2 regions of the Mixta calida genome follow, and region 1 is predicted to be linked to the other one. Evidence: predicted binding sites of a transcription regulator. Region 1 holds the regulator's gene; the other holds the start of a gene.
What was found. The regulator sigma-54, encoded in region 1, starts transcription at its own class of promoters, with help from an activator protein. The targets are predictions, from matches to a motif close to GTTGGCACANNTTTCGCTNT.

Region 2: glnA (glutamate--ammonia ligase) is a predicted target of sigma-54. The motif match lies at 1,535-1,554, and genes of this name have one in related genera.

What each region holds. Positions count from the first base shown of each region.
Region 1 is NZ_CP026378.1:562,092-566,884, reverse strand. It holds gene lptC (LPS export ABC transporter periplasmic protein LptC) at 1-173, shown strand, start outside; gene lptA (lipopolysaccharide ABC transporter substrate-binding protein LptA) at 154-696, shown strand; gene lptB (LPS export ABC transporter ATP-binding protein) at 702-1,427, shown strand; gene rpoN (RNA polymerase factor sigma-54) at 1,476-2,912, shown strand; gene hpf (ribosome hibernation promoting factor) at 2,936-3,223, shown strand; gene ptsN (PTS IIA-like nitrogen regulatory protein PtsN) at 3,405-3,887, shown strand; gene rapZ (RNase adapter RapZ) at 3,961-4,793, shown strand, end outside.
Region 2 is NZ_CP026378.1:4,295,859-4,300,651, forward strand. It holds gene typA (ribosome-dependent GTPase TypA) at 1-1,265, opposite strand, end outside; gene glnA (glutamate--ammonia ligase) at 1,702-3,111, shown strand; gene glnL (nitrogen regulation protein NR(II)) at 3,250-4,299, shown strand; gene glnG (nitrogen regulation protein NR(I)) at 4,307-4,793, shown strand, end outside.

The DNA of each region.
Region 1 (4,793 bases):
CGCAGGTCAATCTGGTGACGCAGGATGTGCAGTCTGACGACCAGGTAACACTTTATGGCCGCGGCTTTAATTCTACTGGTATGAAAATGCGCGGTAATTTACGGACGAAAACGGCCGAGCTGATTGAAAAGGTCAAAACTAATTATGAAATCAATGCACAACAACAGCCTTAAGCTTCTGCTTATCACTACCCTGCTGGCCGCCAGCGTTCCGGCTCTGGCATTAACGGGCGACTCCGAAAAGCCCGTTAATATCGATTCCGCTAACCAGGCGCTGGATCTGCAAGGCAACGTCGCGACCTTTACCGGTAATGTGATCGTGACGCAGGGTTCGATCAAAATTACCGCCGATAAAGTCGTCGTAACGCGTCCTGGCGGCGACAGCAACAAAACCATCGTTGACGCTTACGGTACGCCGGCGACCTTTTATCAGCTGCAGGACGACGGCAAACCGGTAAAAGGTCATGCTCAGAAGATGCATTATGAGCTGGCGAAGGATTTTGTTGAACTGACGGGCAACGCCTATATCGAGCAGCTGGACAGCAATGTCAAAGGCGATCGTATCACCTATTTGGTGAAAGAGCAGAAAATGCAGGCGTTTAGCCAGGGCCAGAACAAGCGCGTGACAACCGTACTGGTGCCTTCGCAGCTGCAGGATAAATCCGGCGCCTCTAATGGCCAACAGAAGAGTAACTGATTCATATGGCAACACTACTCGCTGAAAATCTGGCGAAAGCCTATAAAGGCCGCCGCGTGGTGGAAGATGTCAGCCTGCAGGTTAAATCGGGCGAAATCGTCGGTCTGCTGGGACCAAACGGCGCGGGCAAAACCACCACCTTTTATATGGTTGTTGGCATTGTGCCGCGCGACGCCGGGCGCATCGTGATTGATGATGAAGACATCAGTATTTTACCGCTCCATGCCCGCGCCCGTCGCGGCATCGGCTACCTGCCGCAGGAAGCGTCGATATTCCGTCGCCTCAGCGTCTATGACAATCTGATGGCCGTGCTGCAGGTGCGCGACGATCTGACCACCGAACAGCGTCAGGATCGCGCAAACGAGCTGATGGAAGAATTCCATATTGAACATCTGCGCGACAGTCTCGGCCAGGCGCTCTCCGGCGGCGAACGGCGTCGTGTGGAAATTGCGCGCGCGCTGGCGGCGAACCCCAAATTCATCCTGTTGGATGAACCCTTCGCCGGCGTCGACCCGATCTCCGTTATCGATATCAAAAAGATTATCGAACACCTGCGTGACAGCGGTCTCGGCGTGCTGATCACCGACCATAACGTCCGTGAGACGCTGGCCGTTTGCGAACGCGCCTATATTGTGAGTCAGGGCCGTCTGATCGCCCATGGCACCCCGGAAGCGATTCTGGCCGATGAACAGGTGAAACGCGTCTATTTGGGTGAAGAGTTCAGACTCTGATATGGTGTCGGTTATGACAGTCTGCTATCAGGAAACGCTATTCTGAATATGAAGCAAGGTTTGCAACTCAGGCTCAGCCAACAGCTCGCCATGACGCCGCAGCTGCAGCAGGCTATTCGCCTGCTACAGCTCTCTACGCTGGAGCTCCAACAGGAGATTCAGCTGGCGCTGGAGAGCAACCCGTTGCTTGAGCAGACCGATAATGTCCATGAAGAGGTGGATTCCCGCGAGTATACCGAGAGTGAAACGCTCGATACGCGGGAGGCGCTGGAGCAGAAGGATATGCCGGAGGAGTTGCCGCTTGACGCCACCTGGGACGAGATCTACACCGCCGGCACGCCGTCCGGCACCGGTACCGACTATCGCGACGACGAACTGCCGGTCTACCAGGGTGAAACCACCCAGTCGCTGCAGGATTACCTGATGTGGCAGGTGGAGCTGACGCCGTTTACCGATACCGATCGCGCCATCGCCACCTCGATTGTCGATGCCATTGACGATACCGGCTATCTCACCGTCACGCTGGATGAAATCCGCGATAGCATGGGCGATGAAGAGGTGGCGCTGGATGAAGTCGAGGCGGTGCTGAAGCGCGTGCAGCGTTTCGATCCTGTTGGCGTTGGCGCCCGCGATCTGCGCGATTGCCTGCTGGTGCAGCTTTCGCAGTTCGCCAGCGATACGCCATGGCTGACGGAGGCGCAGCTGATTGTCAGCGAGCATCTCGATCTGCTGGCAAACCATGATTTCCGCAGTCTGATGCGCGTCACCCGCCTGAAAGAAGATGTATTGAAAGAGGCGATGGCGCTGATCCAGTCGCTCGATCCGCGACCAGGGCAGTCGGTAAACACCAGCGAACCGGAATATGTCATTCCCGACGTACTGGTGCGCAAAATCGGCAACCGCTGGACAGTAGAGCTCAACAGCGACAGCGTGCCGCGGCTGAATATCAACCAGCAATACGCGGCGCTGGGCAACTCAACGCGCAACGATAGCGACAGTCAGTTTATTCGCACCAATCTGCAGGAAGCGAAATGGCTGATTAAAAGCCTGGAAAGCCGGAACGATACGTTGCTGAAAGTCACGCGCTGTATCGTCGAGCAGCAGCAGGCCTTCTTTGAACAGGGAGAGGAGTTCATGCGCCCGATGGTGCTGGCAGATATCGCTCAGGCGGTCGACATGCATGAATCAACCATTTCCCGCGTAACGACGCAAAAATACCTGCACAGCCCGCGCGGTATTTTCGAACTGAAATATTTTTTCTCCAGCCACGTCAATACCGAGGGCGGCGGCGAAGCTTCCTCCACGGCGATCCGCGCGCTGGTGAAAAAACTCATCTCGGCGGAGAACCCCGCCAAACCGCTGAGCGACAGCAAGCTCACCTCTATGCTGTCCGAACAGGGCATTATGGTGGCGCGCCGCACCGTCGCAAAGTACCGAGAGTCTTTATCCATCCCGCCATCAAACCAGCGTAAACAGCTGGTTTGATACTCACTGAGAAGGAAGACGCTATGCAGCTCAATATTACCGGGCAACACATTGAAATCACGCCAGCTTTGCGCGAGTTTGTAAACACTAAGTTTGCCAAGCTGGAACAATATTCAGACCGGATAACCCAGGTCCACGTTGTGCTGAAGGTAGAGCGAGTGCAGCAGATAGCGGAAGCGACGCTGCACGTCAGCGGCGGCGAACTGCATGCGACTTCTGAGGCTAATGATATGTACGCGGCGATTGATGGCTTGATCGATAAGCTTTCTCGTCAGCTAACCCGGCATAAAGACAAGTTAAAACAACACTAACCTTCGCAAGGCGGAAGGAAGAACGGGCCGCTTGTAGTAATGCGGCACTATCGTGGGGCGATCTTTTTCGCCCCGTTTTTCCATTCACGCCACGCTGGCAAATTTTTACTGCTTTTCTCATCGTAAGACGCGTAAAGTAGCGCGATGCGCCAGTAAATGTGAACACGCAAGTGAAACTATGATGAACAACGAACTCTCACTGGAACTCAGCTCTGTACTTAACCTTGACTGTACCCGCAGCGGAGTGCATTGCCAGAGCAAAAAGCGGGCACTGGAAATCATCAGTGAACTGGCTGCCAAACAGCTTAATCTGCCGCACCAAACGGTGTTTGAAGCGATCCTGACGCGCGAGCGCATGGGCAGCACCGGCATCGGCAACGGCATCGCTATTCCGCACGGAAAGCTGGAAGAGGATACACTGCGTGCAGTAGGCGTATTTATCCGCCTCGATCAGCCAATCGGGTTCGATGCTATTGATAATCAACCGGTTGATCTGCTTTTTGCCTTGTTGGTACCGGCGGATCAATGTAAAACACATCTGCATACCCTTTCACTGGTGGCGAAACGGCTGGCCGACAAAACGGTATGCCGTCGTCTGCGGGCTGCGCAGAGTGATGAAGAGCTGTATGAGATCATTACCGCAGCGCCGGAAGAGAATCATTAATTACTACGCTTGCACTTTTGCCTGAACGGCGGGCTTGCGGCCCGTCGCGCAGGTTGAATGGGGAGACAACTTAATGGTGCTGATGATCGTCAGCGGTCGTTCAGGCTCAGGGAAATCTGTCGCGTTACGCGCGCTGGAAGATATGGGTTTTTACTGTGTGGACAACCTGCCGGTAACACTCCTGCCCGATCTGGCGAATTCGCTGGCTGCACGTAATATCTCGGCCGCCGTCAGTATAGATGTGCGTAATATGCCGGAGTCGCCGGATGTGCTGGAAAAGGCGCTGACCAGCCTGCCCGGCAGCTTTTCGCCGCAGCTGCTGTTCCTGGACGCGGACCGCAACACCTTAATCCGTCGCTACAGCGATACCCGCCGTTTGCATCCGCTCTCCAGCAAAAACCTGTCGCTGGAAAGCGCTATCGATGAAGAAAACGATCTTCTGGAGCCACTGCGATCGCGCGCCGATCTGATTGTCGATACGTCGGAAATGTCGGTGCATGAACTGGCGGAGATGCTGCGTACGCGTCTGCTCGGCAAGCGCGAGCGCGAACTCACGATGGTATTTGAATCTTTCGGTTTTAAGCATGGCATCCCTATCGACGCCGACTATGTTTTTGACGTGCGCTTTCTGCCTAACCCGCACTGGGACCCAAAGCTGCGTCCGATGACAGGCCTCGACAGACCCGTAGCGGCCTTTCTCGATCGTCACACTGAGGTGCATAACTTTATCTACCAGACGCGCAGCTATCTCGAATTATGGCTGCCGATGCTGGAAACCAATAATCGCAGTTATCTGACCGTCGCCATTGGCTGCACTGGCGGCAAACACCGTTCCGTCTATATTGCCGAACAGCTCGCCGACTATTTCCGTTCGCGCGGCAAGAATGTGCAATCCCGCCATCGCAC
Region 2 (4,793 bases), 570 kb from region 1:
CGCTCGCCCATGGCCTGCATGACCGCGCCCTGATGCTGTTCTTCGATATCCAGCGTCACGTTTTCGAACGGCTCTTGTTTACGGCCATCAACTTCGCGGAAGATAACTTTCGGACGGGATACCGCCAGTTCGAAACCTTCACGACGCATGTTTTCGATCAGCACGGAGAGGTGCAGTTCGCCACGACCGGATACGCGGAAAGCGTCCGCATCTTCGGTTTCTTCTACGCGCAGCGCCACGTTGTGCACCAGCTCTTTCTTCAGACGATCCAGGATCTGACGTGAAGTAACGTATTTACCCTCTTTACCGCAGAACGGCGAGGTGTTGACGTTAAAGAACATGGTTACAGTCGGCTCATCAACGCTCAGCGCAGGCAGCGCTTCGACATTCTGCGGATCGCAGATGGTGTCGGAGATGTTCAGCTCGCCCAGACCGGTGATTGCGATGATGTCGCCTGCTTCCGCCAGGTCGGTATCAATACGCTCCAGACCCAGGTGGCCCAGCACTTTGCCCACTTTCGCGTTGCGGGTTTTGCCTTCGCTGTCGACAACCGTAACCTGCTGGTTCGGCTTAACTTTGCCGCGCTTGATGCGGCCGATGCCGATCACGCCCAGGTAGTTGTTATAGTCCAGCTGAGAGATTTGCATCTGCAGCGGGCCGTCCAGATCGACGTTTGGCGCCGGTACGTGGTCGACGATCGCCTGGTACAGCGGGGTCATGTCGTCAGCCATATCGGTATGGTCGACGCCAGCGATACCCTGCAGCGCAGAGGCGTAAATAATCGGGAAATCGAGCTGCTCGTCGGTCGCGTCAAGGTTAACGAACAGGTCGAACACCTGATCGACAACCCAGTCAGGACGCGCGCCCGGGCGGTCAATTTTGTTGATGACCACGATCGGCTTCAGGCCGTGGGCAAATGCTTTTTTGGTCACGAAACGCGTCTGCGGCATTGGGCCGTCCATCGCGTCGACAACCAGCAGCACTGAATCAACCATGGACATAACGCGCTCAACTTCTCCACCGAAGTCGGCGTGTCCCGGAGTATCAACGATGTTGATACGATAGTCGTTCCATTTGATGGCGGTATTTTTCGCGAGGATGGTAATCCCACGCTCTTTCTCCAAATCGTTGGAGTCCATTACACGCTCGGTTGCTTCAGTACGGGCATCAAAAGTACCGGACTGTTGCAGCAGTTTGTCGACCAGGGTGGTTTTCCCATGGTCAACGTGCGCAATAATGGCGATGTTACGCAAATTTTCGATCACAGCTTTGCCTCAGGCATTAGAAATAGCGCGCTATTGTACACGGATTAATCGAAGGACTGAACAGGATCACAAATATCAAAGAAAGAATGCTCCAGGGCTTGCCTTATAACACCACTTTCAGTGCAAAAAATGCACCTGATTGACCAGCTGCACCATTATGGTGCCCAAAATTAACTCAAATGCACTATAATGGTGCGCGATATCCATCATGGTGCATCCCTCGTTTGTCGAGAGCGCGCATAATAGCGCTTTTTGGCCAGAATAAAAAAGTTGGCACAGAATTCGCTTTATTTTATTCAAGCCAAAACGACAGTTTCCACAACGGTTGATAGCTTGTCCGAGTACTTTGTTGCCAGCTGTACGCTCGACTTTACGCGCCTGGCAGGATGAAGTTCTCTTACCACGACGACAATGACAATTACCAGGAGAGTTGAGTATGTCCGCTGAACACGTTCTTTCTATGATGAATGAACACGAAGTTAAGTTTGTTGACCTGCGCTTCACCGATACCAAAGGTAAAGAGCAGCACGTAACCATCCCTGCGCATCAGGTCAACGCAGACTTCTTCGAAGAAGGCAAAATGTTTGACGGCTCCTCTATCGGCGGCTGGAAAGGCATTAACGAATCTGACATGGTGCTGATGCCGGACGCGACTACCGCCGTGCTGGATCCGTTCTACGAAGATTCCACGCTGATCATCCGTTGTGACATCCTTGAGCCGGGCACCATGCAGGGCTACGATCGCGACCCGCGCTCTATCGCTAAACGTGCGGAAGATTTCCTGCGTTCATCCGGCATCGCGGATACCGTGCTGTTCGGACCGGAGCCGGAATTCTTCCTGTTCGACGACATCCGTTTCGGCAGCAGCACCTCCGGTTCGCATGTGGCTATCGACGATATCGAAGCGGCCTGGAACACCGGTAAAGAATATGAAGGCGGCAACAAAGGCCACCGTCCGGGCCTGAAAGGCGGCTACTTCCCGGTTCCGCCGGTTGACTCCTCACAGGACATCCGTTCCGCCATGTGTCTGACCATGGAGCAGATGGGTCTGGTCGTTGAAGCGCATCACCATGAAGTCGCCACCGCTGGTCAGAACGAAGTGGCCACCCGTTTCAACACCATGGTGAAAAAAGCGGACGAAATTCAGATCTACAAATATGTCGTGCACAACGTTGCGCACGCCTACGGCAAAACCGCCACCTTTATGCCAAAACCGATGTTCGGCGATAATGGCTCCGGCATGCACTGCCATATGTCCCTGTCTAAAGGCGGCACCAACCTGTTCGCCGGCGACAAATACGGCGGCCTGTCTGAAATGGCGCTGTTCTACATCGGCGGCGTGATCAAACACGCGAAAGCGATCAACGCCCTGGCAAACCCGACCACCAACTCCTACAAGCGTCTGGTGCCGGGCTACGAAGCGCCGGTTATGCTGGCCTACTCTGCGCGTAACCGCTCTGCTTCCATCCGTATCCCGGTGGTCGCCAGTCCGAAAGCGCGTCGTATCGAAGCGCGTTTCCCGGATCCGGCTGCTAACCCGTACCTGGCCTTCGCTGCGCTGCTGATGGCGGGTCTGGATGGCATCATCAACAAGATCCACCCTGGCGATGCGATGGACAAGAACCTGTATGACCTGCCGCCGGAAGAAGAGGCCGAGATTCCAAAAGTTGCAGGCTCGCTGGAAGAAGCGCTGAACGCGCTGAACGAAGACCGCGAGTTCCTGACCCGTGGCGGTGTATTCACCGACGACGCTATCGACGCCTATATCGACCTGCGTAAATCTGAAATGGATCGCGTGCGCATGACGCCGCACCCGGTCGAGTTCGAGCTTTACTACAGCGTTTAATTGGTTTGAGTTTTTGTTGCCGTGGAAACTTTCAGCCCATCTTCGGATGGGCTTTTTTCTCCGCGTCTTCAACGGCCGGAATATCGCGTTATCAAACCTGAAACTATAATGCACTAAAACAGTGCAGGAGAACGCTGTATGGCAACTGGCCCCTTGCCCGATGCTGGGCAGATTCTCAATTCCCTGATTAACAGTATCCTGCTGGTCGATAACGAACTGGTGATTCATTACGCCAACCCCGCAGCCCAGCAGCTGTTGGCGCAAAGCTCGCGTAAGCTTTTCGGTACGCCGTTGCCGGAGCTGATGGGCTATTTTTCTCTGAATATCGCCGTAATGCAGGAAAGCCTGGCCGCTGGTCAGGGATTTACCGACAGCGAAGTGACGCTGGTGGTGGACGGCCGCGCCCATATTATGTCGCTCACCGCGCAGCGCCTGCCTGACGGCCTGATCCTGCTGGAAATGGCGCCGATGGATAATCAGCGCCGTCTCAGTCAGGAGCAGATACAGCATGCGCAGCAGGTTGCCGCGCGCGACCTGGTGCGCGGACTGGCGCATGAGATCAAAAACCCGCTCGGCGGACTGCGCGGCGCGGCGCAGCTGCTGGCGAAGGCGCTGCCCGATCCGTCGCTGACGGAATATACCAAAGTGATTATTGAACAGGCCGATCGGCTGCGCAATCTGGTCGACAGGCTGTTAGGGCCGCAGCAGCCGGGCATGCACGTGACGCAAAGCATTCATCAGGTGGCGGAGCGCGTGGTGAATCTGGTCAATATGGAGCTGCCGGAGAATGTCTCGCTGGTGCGTGATTACGACCCCAGCCTGCCGGAACTGCCGCACGATCCCGATCAGATAGAGCAGGTGTTGCTGAATATCGTTCGCAATGCGCTACAGGCGCTGGGCGACGCAGGCGGCACCATTACGCTGCGTACCCGCACCGCGTTTCAGCTGACGCTGCATGGCGCGCGTTATCGTCTGGTAGCGCGTATTGATGTGGAAGATGACGGACCAGGCATTCCGACGCAGCTGCAGGATACGCTGTTTTATCCAATGGTCAGCGGTCGGGAGGGCGGAACCGGACTGGGCCTCTCTATTGCCCGCAGCCTGATCGACCAGCATTCTGGAAAAATAGAATTTAGCAGTTGGCCTGGCCATACCGAATTTTCGATTTACCTGCCTATTCGCCAGTGAGGTTTCTATGCAACGAGGGATAGTTTGGATCGTCGATGACGATAGCTCCATCCGCTGGGTGCTTGAACGCGCACTGACCGGAGCCGGTTTAAGCTGCGCCACGTTTGAAAGCGGCAGCGAAGTGCTGGACGCACTCGCCAGCAAAACCCCAGACGTTTTACTGTCTGATATTCGTATGCCCGGAATGGATGGCCTGGCGTTACTGAAACAGATTAAACAGCGTCATCCGATGCTGCCGGTGATTATCATGACGGCGCATTCAGATCTGGATGCGGCGGTCAGCGCCTATCAGCAGGGCGCGTTTGATTATCTGCCTAAGCCGTTTGATATCGACGAAGCCGTCGCGCTGGTTGAGCGCGCAATCAGTCATTATCAGGAGCAGCAGCAGCCGCGCGACAGGCCAGTGAGCGGGCCGACCACTGACATCATTGGCGAAGCGCCGGCGATGCAGGATGTGTTTCGCATTATCGGTCGTCTTTCGCGCTCTTCAATTA